2 regions of the Ferdinandcohnia sp. FSL W7-1320 genome follow, and region 2 is predicted to be linked to the other one. Evidence: riboswitches for the same ligand, from Rfam matches in the RefSeq annotation. Region 2 holds a riboswitch; the other holds the start of a gene.
The links. Region 2 has a riboswitch for S-adenosylmethionine ahead of NST91_RS21735 (PLP-dependent aspartate aminotransferase family protein). Riboswitches for the same ligand answer to the same signal wherever they lie in the genome.
Positions count from the first base shown of each region.

Region 1: it holds a riboswitch for S-adenosylmethionine, as region 2 does, so the genes downstream of both, NST91_RS11095 (Fur-regulated basic protein FbpA) here and NST91_RS21735 (PLP-dependent aspartate aminotransferase family protein) in region 2, are expected to answer to the same signal.

Region 1 is NZ_JBBPAM010000001.1:2,190,869-2,198,888, forward strand. It holds gene NST91_RS11075 (nitrite reductase) at 1-58, shown strand, start outside; partial or broken gene NST91_RS11080 (pentapeptide repeat-containing protein) at 157-968, shown strand; gene NST91_RS11085 (TetR/AcrR family transcriptional regulator) at 998-1,603, opposite strand; gene NST91_RS11090 (SDR family oxidoreductase) at 1,792-2,550, shown strand; gene NST91_RS11095 (Fur-regulated basic protein FbpA) at 2,646-2,843, opposite strand; SAM riboswitch class I at 2,927-3,030, opposite strand; gene NST91_RS11100 (NAD(P)-dependent oxidoreductase) at 3,442-4,077, opposite strand; gene NST91_RS11105 (Rrf2 family transcriptional regulator) at 4,219-4,671, shown strand; gene NST91_RS11110 (ABC transporter ATP-binding protein) at 5,275-6,192, shown strand; gene NST91_RS11115 (DUF2705 family protein) at 6,185-6,964, shown strand; gene NST91_RS11120 (response regulator transcription factor) at 6,975-7,646, shown strand; gene NST91_RS11125 (sensor histidine kinase) at 7,793-8,020, shown strand, end outside.
Region 2 is NZ_JBBPAM010000001.1:4,456,018-4,464,037, forward strand. It holds gene NST91_RS21720 (Zn-ribbon domain-containing OB-fold protein) at 1-197, opposite strand, end outside; gene NST91_RS21725 (thiolase family protein) at 194-1,360, opposite strand; gene NST91_RS21730 (acetoacetate--CoA ligase) at 1,360-3,324, opposite strand; gene NST91_RS21735 (PLP-dependent aspartate aminotransferase family protein) at 3,450-5,249, opposite strand; SAM riboswitch class I at 5,347-5,458, opposite strand; SAM riboswitch class I at 6,137-6,242, opposite strand; gene NST91_RS21740 (cache domain-containing sensor histidine kinase) at 6,554-8,020, shown strand, end outside.

The DNA.
Region 1 (8,020 bases), 2.3 Mb from region 2:
GCGGGAGCAATTTTATAAATTCGTTAAGCGAATAGGGATAGACCAACTCACCAGCTAACAACGGGACAGTAGAGGTTGTTGTCCCAAATAATTGTATAAATTGATTATATCTTCATTTATACTTGGGATATATCAAGGTAATATGGAAGTGTTAGTATGAATGATTATTTTAAATCTGATTGTACTCATTGTTTTGGATTATGTTGTGTAGCCTTACCTTATGGGAAATCATCAGATTTTCCCTTTAATAAAGATGGTGGAGAGCCATGTCGCAATTTATGTTCAGATAGCCGTTGTAAAATTCATGAGGGATTAAGGGAAAAAGGGTTTCGTGGATGTGTTTCTTATGAGTGCTTTGGAGCCGGTCAACATGTCTCACAAACAATCTATAAAGGTAATGATTGGAGAGACAATTCAGAGCGAGCCAGTGAAATGTTCGAGGTATTTCCACTTGTACAACAACTACATGAAATGCTTTGGTATCTCAATCAAGCATTAAACTTGAGGGAAACTCAGTCATTTCATCTTAGTATGCAAAGTCTATACAACGAAACGTTACAATTAACGAAGAAAGCCCCTAAAGAAATTATACGGCTAGACATCGTCTCCCATAGAAGAGGGTTAATGAATACTTACAAGAAACTAGTGAAGTATACCGAAAAGATTTAACCGGAAAAAGGAAAGAGAAACAGAAACTGAAGGGTCTTGATTTCGTAGGTGCCAATCTAAAAGGGGCTGATTTGCAGGGTGCTAACTTCCGAGGAACTCTACTAATAGCAGCTAATCTGAGCCATGCTGATTTAAGAAAAGCTGACTTTATTGGTGCTGATCTTCGTGATGCAGACTTAAGTCATGCAAACCTAGATGATGCTCTTTTTCTAACACAGTCTCAAATCAATTCAGCTAGAGGAAATGTACATACAAAAATACCGAATTTTTTAGTTAGACCAGATCATTGGATAAAATAAAAATGCTAGGGACAGTTAACTGTCCCATATTATTTTTTCACTGGTTTCACAACAGAATCAGCCCGATTGTATTTGACTATTTCGAGGAGTTGTTCTGCCATGAATTGTGGACTGTATTTAAACCCGCCATTAATCCATTCTACGACCATCCCTAATATTGCATATGCTTGGTAATTGGCGTGAATCTCCCTATCAATTTTTTGATTGGTGAGTACGTCATGCAAGTCAGTTAAGACGAGATCCTTTAAGACGGTACAAAACTTATTTTGAAAGCCTGTTAAAGTGTGTGTTCTGACGATATGTGTATAAAAATTTGCGTATTTAAAGACATGGTCAAATATTTTTACCGCGGACGTAGATAGTTTTTTAATTTCCAATACTTCAACACCTTTATAGGGTTCCCGATAAGATTCAATCAAGTCAGTGATGACTTCATCCATAATCTCATGTAGAATATCTTCTTTATATTGAAAATGCTTATAAAATGTACCACGATTTAGGTCCGCAACCCGTACAATATCTGATATCGAAATCTTCTTTAAGTCTTTTTCATTCATTAAGGATAGTAATGCATCTTTCATTGCTCGCTTTGACTTTACAATTCGGCGGTCAAGATAGTCATTATTACTAGACATAAACATCCTCCCATGTTTGATAAAACAAAAATACTAGACAAATTCATATATATTTGTTTATTAGTAAACACTTAATCATGGTTTTGCTGATTGTAAGCGTATTATTCTTCTTATTATACTATAGATAGTTGTTGATTAACGTACAACTGTTTATTAAAATGCATTCTATCATAATTGGAGGAATGAACATGAGGCTAGAGAAAAAAGTAGCAGTTGTTACAGGTGCCGCTTCTGGTATGGGAAAATCAATTGCAATTCTGTACGCAAATGAAGGTGCAAAAGTAGTCGTTTCAGATATTAATATTGAAGCTGCTAATGCAACTGTTGATGAAATCAAGATAAATGGCGGAGAAGCTATCGCTGTTATGACCAATGTTGCAAAAGAAGAAGATATTCAACACTTAATTAATTCTGCTGTAACGAAGTATGGAACAGTAGATATTTTAGTAAATAATGCAGGAATTATGGACAACTTTGAACCAGCTGGAGAAATTGAAGACGAGAAATGGGAAAGAATTTTTGCGGTAAATACAACGAGTGTAATGCGCGCAACCCGTAAAGTACTGCCAATCTTTTTAGAGAAAAAGGCTGGGGTTATTATCAACGTAGCATCTGCAGGCGGACTTCAAGGGGCAAGAGCTGGTGCTGCTTATACCGCCTCTAAACATGCGGTAGTTGGATTCACGAAAAACACCGGTTTCATGTATGCTCAAAGTGGGATTCGTTGTAACGCGATTGCACCAGGCGGTGTTGAAACTAATATCAGTGCTTCGATGACTGGCAGAAGTGATTTTGGAATGGGCCGTATTATGCCAGGATTGGCTATCAATCCACGTACAGGTAAACCGGAAGAAATCGCAAGTATTGCACTATTCCTTGCATCAGATGACGCAAGTTTTGTCAACGGAACAGTCATCACCGGGGATGCGGGTTGGACAGCATATTAGGAAATGAAAAAGCTTGGGTCACATATGGTGATCCAAGCTTTTTGGCATATTTTATTCTAATTTGAAACAAGTTTTGTTCCTTCAAGGAAAGACTTTTAAAAGTTTTTCCAACGTATTGATCCGTAACCAGTATGTGGATGTCCTTTAGATTGAATTTTAAAGTACTCATGTTCTAATTCGGGCAGGGATAATTCAAATAGATGTTTTCCATCTTTTTTATACATGTTACACGCAATTAGTTTCCGAATGATCTCATTTTTACGTTTCTCAACAGTTTCTTTTAATATAGCCATAATCATCTCTCTCCTTTCGTAATTGGCTTTCAAAAGACCCAATAACAAGATAAGAAGAGGCTTTTTTATGATTAGGGTAACCTCACTTATCTTTCAAGCTTGTTAGCTTGCAGGATTTAGCACAGTATTCAACGAATCTGTTGCTGAGGTTTCACAGGGCCAGCCCCTCCACCTCTCTTGATAAGTTTTTATAAGTTTGTACAAATGAAACACCCTAGACGTAATGGATGTTATTTATAGTTTAACCATATTATTCCGATGTGTCTACTTGTATTTATGAAATTTTGCAAAATGTAATGATTTCGTAAAAAATAAGGACGCGAAAAGGGGGCATAAAAAAGAGACAAGATTCATAACCCAAGGGGTTAATCAACCTGTCTCTCAATTCCAAATTTGATTTTAAGATGAAACCAAAAGGGTCCTCTGTAGAAATGACTTCGATTTCTGCAGGAAATACTTTGTTTTTCATATGTTTGCCTCTTAAAATAATAGAATAAAAGGCATAGGATGAAATAGACTTCCGTATGACTGTGGGGATAATTAACAGGAGGTACCGCATTGTCCTGTTCTGGGACAAGGAACCTGTCCCTGTGTCCCATTAAGCTTCGCCGACGACTGTAAATCTTTGGTTAAGGTGTTTGGGGTTTTCGATTTCGTCAATTACTGCGATGGCAAAGTCAGCGTAGCTAATGTAGCTTTCGCCTTTTGAGTTAACGAGTAAATTGTCTTTACCAGTTTGATAAGTACCAGTTCTTTTTCCCTCTGAATCAAATACTGCAGATGGACTGATAAATGTCCAAGTGATATCTGCTGTTTCTTTAAGTTCTTGAAGATTTCGTGCTTGACCATTGGCTGTTGGTTTTACAAAGTCTGGAAACTCTGGTGTGTCGATGAGTTGAAGGGTTTTTGCCTCATCAACATAAAGACTTCCTGCACCACCAACAACTATGATTCTTGTATCTGTTCCTTTAACAGCCTCAATTAATGCATGGCCGGCATCTACGTGGGCTTGTTCTTCTCCAAGTGGCGCACCAAAAGCATTAACTACTACATCGAGATCCTCAACATCAGCTTTTATTAATTCAAAAATATTTTTTTCTAAAACAGATACTTGATTGTTCTGTATTTTAGATGCATCCCTAACGATTGCTTTAACTTCATGTCCTCTTTTAACTGCTTCTTTTAAAATTAGGCTTCCTGCTTTACCATTTGCACCAATAATTCCAATTTTCATTATAGTTACCTCCTATGTGGTTTAGCTTGTAATTATATTGATTACATGTAATGATTATAGTTACATGTATAGTTAATGTCAATACATTCAACTTTTAGGTATAATAAACGTACGATTAGGAATGAAAGAAAGGTGACAGCGATGTCCATCAGTAGTAGATTTTCTGTTGGAATTCATATACTTTCCCTCATAAAGTTATCGAAAGAGGGGGAATGTTCATCAGGATTTTTAGCATCAAGTGTAAATACAAATCCAGTAGTTATTAGAAAAATTATGGGAATGCTTAAAAAAGCAAACTTAATTGAAGTACACCCGGGAGTTGCAGGTGCAAAACTCGCAAGAAAATCAACAGAGATTACAATGCTAGATGTCTATAAGGCAGTTGATGTAGTAAGAGAAGGAGAGCTGTTTAGCGTCCATGACAATCCTAATCCGGAATGCCCCGTCGGCAGAAATATTCAAAATGCCATTGAACCCTTATTTGTACAAGCTCAATTCGCTATGGAGAAAATCTTAGCAAACGTAACCCTAGAAGACATTATAAACGGCATCAACGAAGTTGGGACAGAGGGACAGGTACAGCGACCCAAATGAGATATGAATATTTTAGGTTCATAAAGAGGGTGTCAATCCATGTTGGATTGACACCCTCTTTTATTTTTTAGGATAAGCAATATTTCATAACACACTGGGTGTTAATTGAAATGATTGGAGCGGATGGCACAAGACTCCTGCCGGAATAGTGATCCTTGCGAGAACCCGCAGCGAGGTATGAGCGAGGAGGCTTGCGGATCGCCAGCGGAAAGCGAGTGCCAGAAGCGGAAATCACACCTTTTTCCACTGATAAACATTATTAAGTTAATAGCAACAATCTTTTAGAAAAGAGCATTTAATAAAATAAAACACTAAATATGACTGGAGTTTTGTTTAAAAGTGGAAAAAGCTACAACAATAACAGCATATATGCTAGCGATTTTGGTTATTAGTGGAAAAAGCCATTACTTCAAATCCATATATCCTAAGGCTTTTGGACATATATGGAAAATGTTATAACAAAAACACCAAATATGACAAATTCCTCTAATGAAAATAGATATAAAACCATTCTTTACACTTTCTTTATACTTTTCTGGTCTATTAATTTATACCTACAATTTATTCTAAGCTTAACAACACAACATCGAAAGGATGATAGCTATGTCAGAAACGATTCTTAAAGCAACCAATGTTTCAAAAATATATGGTCAACACAAAGCGCTGGATAAAGTGTCGATTGAAATCAAACGAGGTATGATTTACGGCTTAATCGGGGAGAACGGTGCTGGAAAGTCAACCTTCATGCGCATGGTTATGGGATTAATCAAAATCGATGAAGGAAACATCGAGCTGTTTGGGGAAACAGGTTCGAGGGGATTGCAACAAGCGCGTCGAAAAATGGGTCAATCGATTGAAACACCAGCCCTTTATCCGGAATTAACAGCTAGGGAGAATTTACAAGTGCAAGCTGCAAATGGTGGTGTGAGCAACCGAGAGATTGATGATTTATTACGCTTAATGAACCTTAGTCATACAGGAAAGAAAAAAACGAAAAACTTCTCGTTAGGGATGCGCCAACGCTTAGCCATTGCCTCCACACTGATTACAAACCCTGAGTTATTAATTTTAGATGAGCCGATAAATGGCTTAGACCCATCGGGAATAGTGGAAATGCGTGAAATTATCCAACGATTAGTTACAGAACGGGGGATCACCGTTTTACTTTCAAGTCACATACTTGATGAGCTTTCGCAGATCGCTACACATTACGGTATTCTTCATAACGGAAAAATCATTAATGAACTTTCCAAGGAAGAATTAGCACGTGAAACTCGTCAATACATTGAATTAGAAACAACAGAGGTTCAAAAAACAGTTGTCGTACTAGATGAATTAGGAATAAAGGATTACGTGGTTGTAAATAGTTCTGAAATTAACATCTTCGAAAAATTGGATGATGTCGCTGCAATCAATCGTACATTAGTGTTAGCTGGTGTGAATATTTCAAGGATTGGAACAACTAGACAAAAGCTAGAAGATTATTTCTTACAATTAACAGGGGGAAACACTCATGCTTAATCTATTAACAGCAGAAAGAATTAAATTATTACGAAGTAAAAAACTATGGATCGTTATTAGTATTTTAATTTTGCTTCCAATCTACCAGGTCGTGAATAGTAAAATATCTGTGAATTACGGATCAGATTTAGTCCAAGCTAAAGATACAGTGATTAACGGAGCAACAGGTATTTTGATGATGGAGAAAAATGGATTTACCATATTATTTGTGATATGTGCTTTTATAAGTTTCTTTATTGGAGAAGAATTTCAAAATGGAACGATTCGAAATGCATTATCCCTAGGACGCAGCCGCACGCATTATTATTTGTCTAAACTTGTAACGGCTTCCCTACTTTCACTTGTTGGTGTAATTATCATGACAATACTTGGAGTGATAGGTTTTTCGGTTGTGTTCGGGTTTGGTGAAGTTGCGGGTATTACCAATTATTTAAGCTATGCGACAAAAACGTTCGGTACGCTTTATTTATTAATTTTAGCAAACGTGTCAATTTATGTGATGATTGGCTTCCTAACGAAAAACATCGGTATCTCACTCGTGTGGAGTTTTCTTTATACAATCATGACTGCTTTTGTTCCTCCAGTTTTCCTGCAAACTGAACACTTCAAGCATGTCACATTCTGGTTTACAGAAACCTTCTTAAATTATTCAGACTTCGCTAGTCCAGTAGATATTGCGAGATTTCCTGAGATGGTATTGGTAAGTATTATTACAATAATGTTATCATTAGGGTTAGGAATTCTATTTTTTAACAGAACTGATATTAAGTAGGTCGATTTATATGGCAGCCATTTTAATTATTGAAGACGATATGGCAATTCATTCGCTTATTAAGGAAGCATTGGAATTACAAGATTTTCGAACACTCAGTGCATTCTCAGGAACTGAAGGAAAGTTGTTATTTGAACAAAATCAGGTCGATTTAGTTCTTTTAGATTTGATGCTTCCGGGGATGAATGGAGAAGATTTTCTTCAGCAGCTCCGGCAAAACTCTACAGTTCCTGTAATAGTGATTTCAGCAAAAAATGATCAGGATTCGAAATTGCATCTGTTAACATCAGGAGCAGATGATTATATCATAAAACCTTTTGATCTGAAGGAACTTCTTGCACGGATTTACATTCAATTACGTCATGCAGCCAGTACGTCAGTAAGTCAAATGAAAGAAATTCATTATAAAAACATCAGTGTGAATTTAGACACGCGTGAAGTGGAAACCGATGGAGAACAAGTTCATTTGACTGGACGTGAATACGCGATTTTACTCCTGTTTTTAGAGAATCCTCAAAAGGTGTTTAGTCGCGCCAATATTTATGAAAGTATTTGGAATGAACCATTTTTTGATAGTGAAAAAACGATAAACATGCATATTAGTAATTTACGAAATAAACTCAACCATGGGGGAACGAATTACATTAAAACAGTATGGGGAATTGGTTTTAAATTCGATTAACATTATTTGGCAGGTCCCACTTCTGCTGATTAAAGTTAATGCCACCGACAATGCCACGATTTTTCCAAGGGAAAATTTCTTGCAAACTCGAAAAGTTGTGTGGCAAATACTTTTATGCGTATTTGATTGAAAGGAGCGTGGATGGAATGTGGGGATGGATATTTGTCACACTTGCATTGGCGCTTCTTCTTTATCTTTATTTCTTAAAACGAGAACTACGTAAATTAAAACAAGAGATTAAGGACCTTCCAAACCGTTCTGGATTTGGAGGTAGGCTTTCACTTGATTTTCGTGAGAAGGCATTGATGGATGTAGTTGATGAGTTGAACCAAATGATTGATACGTTTGAAGATAAAAATCGTCAGGCAAAGCAG
Region 2 (8,020 bases):
TCTCCTGAAGCTGGTTTCCATTCTAACTGGTCACTCCAACAATGCGGACAATGGGAACGAGGATAAAATACCCATTCACCACAATCACAGCATTTCTGCAAAATAAATTCCTTACGAGCTACTGCATCCCAGAACGGCTTAGTGATAGGTGTTATTGTTGGTCCTGGGACCGTTAAATTTTCAAATTTCTCTATCATAATTCCACCCCCAAGACCAGAGCAGCAGCTTCACTCAATGTAGCTCCATTCCCTGTTATCAGAGCATGACGGGCATTTGGAATTTGTCGCAAATCTGCTTCATGTCGCAATTGATGAACAGCTTCAATAATATGGGACATTCCACCAGCAAGATCTGCCTGACCAAATCCTAATTGTCCCCCGTGCGTGTTAAGTGGCCAATCCCCATCATGACCGAATGAATGCTCTTTCATCCATGAACCAAATCTTCCAGGTGCACATAGACCAGCATTTTCTAATGTTTGTGCAACTACACTCGTATAGCAATCATAGATAGAAAGTAAATCCATGTTTTGAACGGATAAACCTGCTTGTTCCAATGCCCTTGGGATCGCATAGCTTAGTGGAGCATTTTCCAAGGAAGGGGCTTGGCTGACGGCTCTATGAGTGATTTTTTCACCCGCCCCTAGTAAATAAACTGGAGGATGTCCTCCCTTAGAGGCATTTTTGGCAGAGGTAACAACGACAGCTGCGCCACCTGCTACAGGCATAACGATTTCAAATAAATGCAAGGGATCCACAATTAGCGGTGAATTCAACACGTCCTCTACTGAGGCTGGTTTTCCGTATGTAATGGCTTTAGGGTTGAGCTGCGCATTTTTTCGTGCCCAATGAGCAATGAGTGCAAAATCTTCTTGTGTTGATCCATACTCGGCCATGTGCCGTTGCTTTAACAGCGCATAAGAAGTGTTTGCGCCAGAAGCACCAAATGGAACATCAAATTCACGAATTGGATTACGATTTGGTGAACGTAAAGCTTTTCCTTTTTCATTGATATTGGCAAGCACACATACAACTGTTTCACACATTCCCGCTTCTATTGCAGCCACCGCTCTCCATATCATTCCCGCACCGGTAGCACCTCCAAGATCAACTACATTTGACATTGTCGGCTCAAGACCAAGGTATTCCGCAACAGTAGCTGGCACATGCTGCGGAGTTTCGCCTACTTGGGGGCCAACTAATAAACCATCTACCTCGTCTTTTTCAATTCCGGCATCTTGAATGGCCAGCCTTACTGACTCGGCAATTAATCCAAGAGTTGTCACACCCTCGCTATAACGGACTGGAGTAAGTTCTCCAATCCCTATAATTGCACCTTTCGGAACTTGGAGTTTACCCATTATACGAAACTCCTTTCGGACAAGCTGCTATATTCCTCTAGGCACGCTGGGTTGGCAAGTGAACCCCTATTCTTTATTGGCTGTCCAAGAACAGTTGAACGTACTGCCCCCTCTACCTTCTTGCCGTTAATTGTATAAGGAATCTCTTTGACACCGTATATACGCCTTGGCACATGCCGCGGTGAAGCTTTTTCCCTAATTTCCTTACGAATCTGAATCGCTAATGTTTTATCCAGTGATCCATCCTCGGTGACGACACACAGTGCAATCTCCTCATCATTATCAACAGGGTAGCCAAACACGATTGAGTCCTGTACCTGAGGAAGCTGCTCCACAACTCGGTAAATTTCAGCAGTTCCAATCCGGACACCCCCAGGATTAAGCGTCGTATCAGCTCTTCCATAAATAACTAACGTTTGCTCTATTGTTTGCTCAGCGAAGTCACCATGTGACCATATACCAGGACGTTCAGCAAAATATGCGGAAAAATAGCGCTCATCTCCGTCCTCTCCCCAGAATGTGATTGGCATACTAGGAAAAGCCTTTGTACACACTAACTCCCCTTTTTCATTGATTACGGATACACCTCTTTCATCGAGGACATCTACTGCCATCCCCAGTGCTTTACAGGTAATTTCCCCGCGTCTCACTGGATGTACAGGAGAACCCATCACAAAGCAGCCAATGATTTCGGTACCACCTGAAATCGAAGCCAACATGATATCCTGTTTAATATCGCTATAAATCCAATCATATTGTTCCGCCGATAAAGGTGCTCCACAAGAAAGAACACTGCGTAAAGATGAGAGGTTGTGTCTCTGACCAACCTGATAATCTGACTTCGCCAAGGTGTCTAAATACTTAGGACTCGTTCCGAAATGCGTAAGCCCAATCTCTTCTGCAATCTCCCAAAGAATCCCTATATTCGCCTTAGGTATTGGTGACCCGTCATAAAGAAGAATGGCAGCACCGCTTGCTAATCCAGATAGCAGCCAAGGATACATCATCCATGCTGTATTGGTGTACCAAAACAAGACATCTCCAGCTTTTAAATCACAATGTAACTGATGTTCCTTTAAGTGTTGAATTAATGTACCTCCGACTGAATGAACAATGGCCTTTGGCAGCCCAGTGGTCCCCGAAGTATAAAGGATGTAAAGTGGATGATTGAATGGAACTTGTGTAAATTCCAGATGGGATGATTCATTTTGACATAGCTCTTGCCAGCTCATCACTTTCGTTTCTTGATTAATCGATATATCTGCACTCTCAGATAAAGTCACAATAGCGGAAACATCGTTCAGTACCTCACTTACAGCGGAGATGTTATCTCGAATATCATAAGACTTTCCGTTATATTGATAATCCAAAGTTGCAATTAATACTTTTGGATGAACTTGCCCAATCCGATCGATAATCCCCTTTGGACCAAAGTCAGGAGAGCATGATGTCCAAACAGCACCTAATGAAGTGGTTGCCAATAAGGCTACGAATGCTTCAATTCTATTTGTTACAACTCCAGCAACACGATCACCAGCACTTACTCCCAAACTCTTTAACCCAGACTGGGCACGTGCCACCCTATTACGCAATTCTCCCATTGTGATTGTTTGAGAGACGCCGTTTTCATCTGATTCAATAACTGCGGTTTGCTGATCGTCACCACGTAAAATATTTTCTGCAAAATTTAATCTAGAATCAGGAAACCATTGTGTACCTAGCATTCCACCATCGCTTGGAGGAACTACGACTCTTTCTCCTTTATCTCCAATAACTTTTGCAAAGTCCCATACCGCTGACCAGAATGATTCAGGTTGAGCGACTGACCAGCGATGAAAACGTTCATAGGGTAGGAGTGGAAAACCGACCTCTTGTGAAAACTTCACCAAATTCGACTGTGAGACCCAAGTTTCACTCGGCTCCCATAGAACCTTGGATTCTAGTAAACTGTGTTGTGTTGTCATTATCTATTCCTCCCTCATACTAAGAGAAGCATTATTCTAAGCACACACCCATCCCTTAGTTCATATTTTAATAGTTTCTCTTTACAATCATCCCCTACCTATAGAGGTAGGGGAAATCTTCACAATTATATTTCACAAGCATACGTAACAATAGCACCTCTGAGACGTTGTGCCTCCTTATAGGTACATCTGTTTTGTACTACCTCAAGTCCTGCCTCTTTCGCAACTTCCACTGCCCTTGGGGAAATAACACCTTCTTGTAACCAGAATACTTTTGGTTGAATCTTTGCTGCTTCAGCTGCAACTCCAATTGCTGCCTCAGGACTACGGAATACTTGAACGATATCTACCTTTACCGGAATAGATGTTAAATCTGGATATGCCTGTTCACCGAGTACCTCTGTTTCCCTTGGATTAACCGGGATAATTTTATAACCGAGACGCTGCATTTTTCGTGCAAGTCTGTAGCTTGGGCGAGCTGGATTACCACTTAGACCAACAACGGCAATTGTTTTTGCACGCTGAACTTCTTTCCCTTCAACTTCTTCACGAATAAATGTTGATTGAAGTGCCCAGCGTATGACTCCCTCATCATTAACCGCTGTTTCTCCTTTTTGCTCCCCTTTTGATGAAATGCCTGTCGCTTCATAAAAAGCCTGGTCCAAGTCATTAACTAAATCACGGTATGATTCAATACCAACTGATAATCGGATTAATTCTTCACTTACTCCAGTTTTTACTAACTCTTCCGCACTTAATTGCTGATGAGTTGTTGATGCCGGGTGAATAATAAGTGACTTGGCATCTCCAACATTTGCTACATGTGACCATAGTGCAATGTTATTAATTACTTTCTTACCGGTTTCTCTTCCACCCTTAATGCCAAAGTTTACGATTGAGCCATATCCCGAACGCAAATATTTAGTAGCTAGTTCATGTGCTGGATGCTCTTCAAGACCAGGGTATGAAACCCAATCAACCGCAGGATGGTCATTTAAGAATTTTGCGACTTTCAGTGCATTTTCATTATGTTTTTCGATTCTTAGGTGTAATGTTTCAAGACCCTGTATCAATAGGAACGCACTATGTGGGCTTAATGAAGAACCAAAATCTCTTAAAAGCTGAACTCTAAGTTTGGTACTAAATGCTAAAGTTCCAAATTCATTTGCATACTTAATTCCGTTATAACTTTGATCTGGCTCTGTAAAGCCTGGGAACTTTTCACTGTTCCAATTAAAACGGCCTCCATCAACGACTAACCCACCAATTGTCGTTCCATGTCCACCTATCCACTTTGTTGCGGAGTGAACCACTATATCAGCACCATATTGGATTGGTTTACAAACATATGGAGAAGCAAATGTATTATCTATAATGAGTGGTACTCCATTTTCATGTGCAATCGCTGATACTGCTTCAATATCTAAAACATGCAAGCTTGGGTTTCCAATCGTTTCTGCAAATACGGCCTTTGTTTTAGGTGTTATAGCTTTTCTAAAATTCTCAGGATCTGTTGGATCAACGAAATGAGTCTTGATTCCATATTTCGGAAGCGTAACAGCGAAAAGATTGTAAGTTCCGCCATATAAGTTGGAAGCTGCTACAATTTCGTCTCCTGCTTGTGCGACGTTCATAATGGATAGAGCAATTGCGGCCATTCCTGAAGATGTTGCTACAGCTGCGACACCATCCTCCAACAACGCGATTCGTTTCTCAAGCACATCAACAGTCGGGTTACCGATTCTAGAATAAATATTACCTGACTCATCAAGACTAAATAGACTTTGAGCATGATCTGTATTATGAAAGACGAAAGAACTCGTTTGATATATTGGTACTGCACGTGAACCAGTTGTAGGATCTGGGGATTGACCACCATGTAAAAGTATCGTTTCATCATCATAAGTTTCATATTGTTTTGTCATTGTTTAAACCTCCAAGTTCAATTTTCTGCAAGTTTGCTAGATAAGTTTTTATTTTATGTAAATAAAAAGCCCCCTCAAAATAAGAAGAGGGGGCCTCAACTTATCTTTCAGATGTACACACATCTGCAGGAATTAGCACCTTTTCAAGTTTTCACTTGAAGGTTGCTGGACTTCATCGGGCCTGTTCCCTCAGTCTCTCTGGATAAGAATTTTATTAAAATGACGTATTAACGCTTTAATCCTTCATTAATATAAAGTATTATAGAATACTTTATTTTTTCAGTCAATATATTTTTTAGAAAAATATATCTATTGCCAAGATTTTTTCTATTTAAATTAACTGTTGAAAAGTTCTCCTTCTTCCACTTTAAAATAAGGCTCTTTTCTAAAAGATTGTTGCTTTTATATGTAGGGTGATTACCGCTCCTGGTACTCGCTTTCCGCGGACGATCCGCAAGCCTCCTCAACGAAATGTGGAGGCGGCTTGCACAGAAACGAGAAAATTGGCCGACTAAAGCGCCACGTCGTGTGCGTCGGAGACTCCGACAAAGAGGCGTATTTTGCCTCTGAAGGAGGAGTTGAAATTTCTCGAGTTTCTAGCCGCTGCAACTGGACAAGTCGCTATGTCACTGCGGGGTCTCACCTGGATCGCTATTCCCGCGGGACCTTGAATTGCTTCCTCGAAACTACACCGCACGAAGAAAATGCAAGCATTTTCGAGGATCCCGTACCATCCACTGAAATAATTAATTGGACAATAATATATCCCTTGCATATTCGGATCAAAAAGCAACAAAGTTTACGAAAATAGCCTAAAATAAAAACCCCTTCTGAAAGACCAGAAGGGGCGCAAGAATTTACAATAATAATATTTGCATTCGTCCACCTTCTCATCTCCGGAATAAAAATACTCCTCTGAACTTGGCACCGGGCATTCAAATGCTGGTTGCCGAGGCTTCGTAGGGTCAGTCCCTCCACCTCTCTTGATAAGAAGAATTGCATTATTTAACTTTAGTTGTAATGTTAAACATTTTAGATAATTTAGTCAATGGTTTTTTTATAGATGATAAAAAATTTTTTTATTGTTTCATATATTTATTTAAAACAACTATAGAGCACTAGAGCAAGGTTCCACCATAACTTAGTCTAACCGATAAACAAGCATTTTCAATTCCCTTAACAAATGATAAAATGGCACTAGTTCTTAGTTCCTGTGTTTTAAAACTTTAACATCCCTCTCGATGATAACGGTTACAAATATACAAGATTATTAAACTAATGACAAAATAGAAAGGCGAAAGCCCATGATCAAAAAATTTAAAAAATGGAACACATTACGAAATCAGATCTTATTTATCTTCTTATTTGTCATGATTATCGTTCTTTTGATTGTAGGTCTATTAACATTAAGACAGGTCTCTACTCTTTTAAAAAGCAATGCAGAAAAACAAATCCGCCAGGTTGCGATTGAGGCAAACGGTAGAATGGAATCTTTATACGAACAAATTAATATGTCGTCAAAGCTCGTCATTACGGACGAGGGCGTTCAAAAAGCCCTAACAAAAATGTTTGATGGAAAAGAAATCTCCTTCCAGGAACGTCAACAATTAATGGGACATGTAAACCGTATTATGGGGAATACAGATGGCATCTTTTCATTTCAAATCTTTTCTGGGGAACAACAACGTGTTATTCCCCTAGATGAAGACTTATTAAAAAATCGGATAGAGAAGAAATGGATTGAAAAAGCTAGGCTTGCAAAGGGTGGAATGGTTTGGATAGGAGATGACCCGCAAGATAAAAACAATTTCCTAGCCATACGTAGGATTAGTTTAATCGAGCGCAGATTTGTACATGGCGGTTACCTTTTAATAAGTATAAACCGTGACCATTTTCAATTTCCAGTATCAAACAACCAATACTCCATTCTTTTGGACGAAAACGATCAGCCAATTGTTCAAAATTACAATGGAGATATCTCAAAAATTCTTTCAAGTCCTAAGGGTACTGTTCAACTCGACGAAGGCGACTATATTGTAACAAAGGAAACTTCCAAACTTACAGGCTGGACCGTCCTTATATTAACGCCCATTAGTGAACTTACAAAAGGGCTAGCTGGAATTCGGACAGGCATCATTTTATCTGGTGTAGCTGGTGCAATCATTTTTATGATTTTTTCCTTATTTCTTTCAACTGTCATTACAAGACCGATTGTCCACTTAACAAAAACAATGCAGCGTGCTGGCCAAGGTGCTCTAACTTTGAATCCAGATGTTTCATCTGTAAATGAGATCAATGAGCTAAACAGTACCTACAATCAACTAGTAAAGGAAACAAATCACCTAATCCGAATGGTCTATCAAAAGGAAATTTTACGAAGTAGAAGCGAATTAAAAGCTTTACAAGCACAAATCAATCCGCATTTTCTCTTCAATACCTTGGATGCCCTTCATTGGTCACTTGAAGAAAAAAATGAAGATGAGTTATCCGAAGTCGTCATTGCAATGTCTGATTTATTTCGATACACCATTACAAAAGAAACAGATGATGATTGGGTATTTTTAAAGGAAGAAATTAAACATATTAGTGACTACATGGAAATTATGAAAATGCGTTTTGGTGATCGATTGAAATGGAAGGTCTCTGTTCCACAGCAATTTGAACATATTCGAATACCAAAACTCATCATTCAACCACTTGTTGAAAATGCAATCTTACACGGGGCTGGGAATAAGGTCGGTGATAGTCTTGTAACTGTATCCATTGAATCA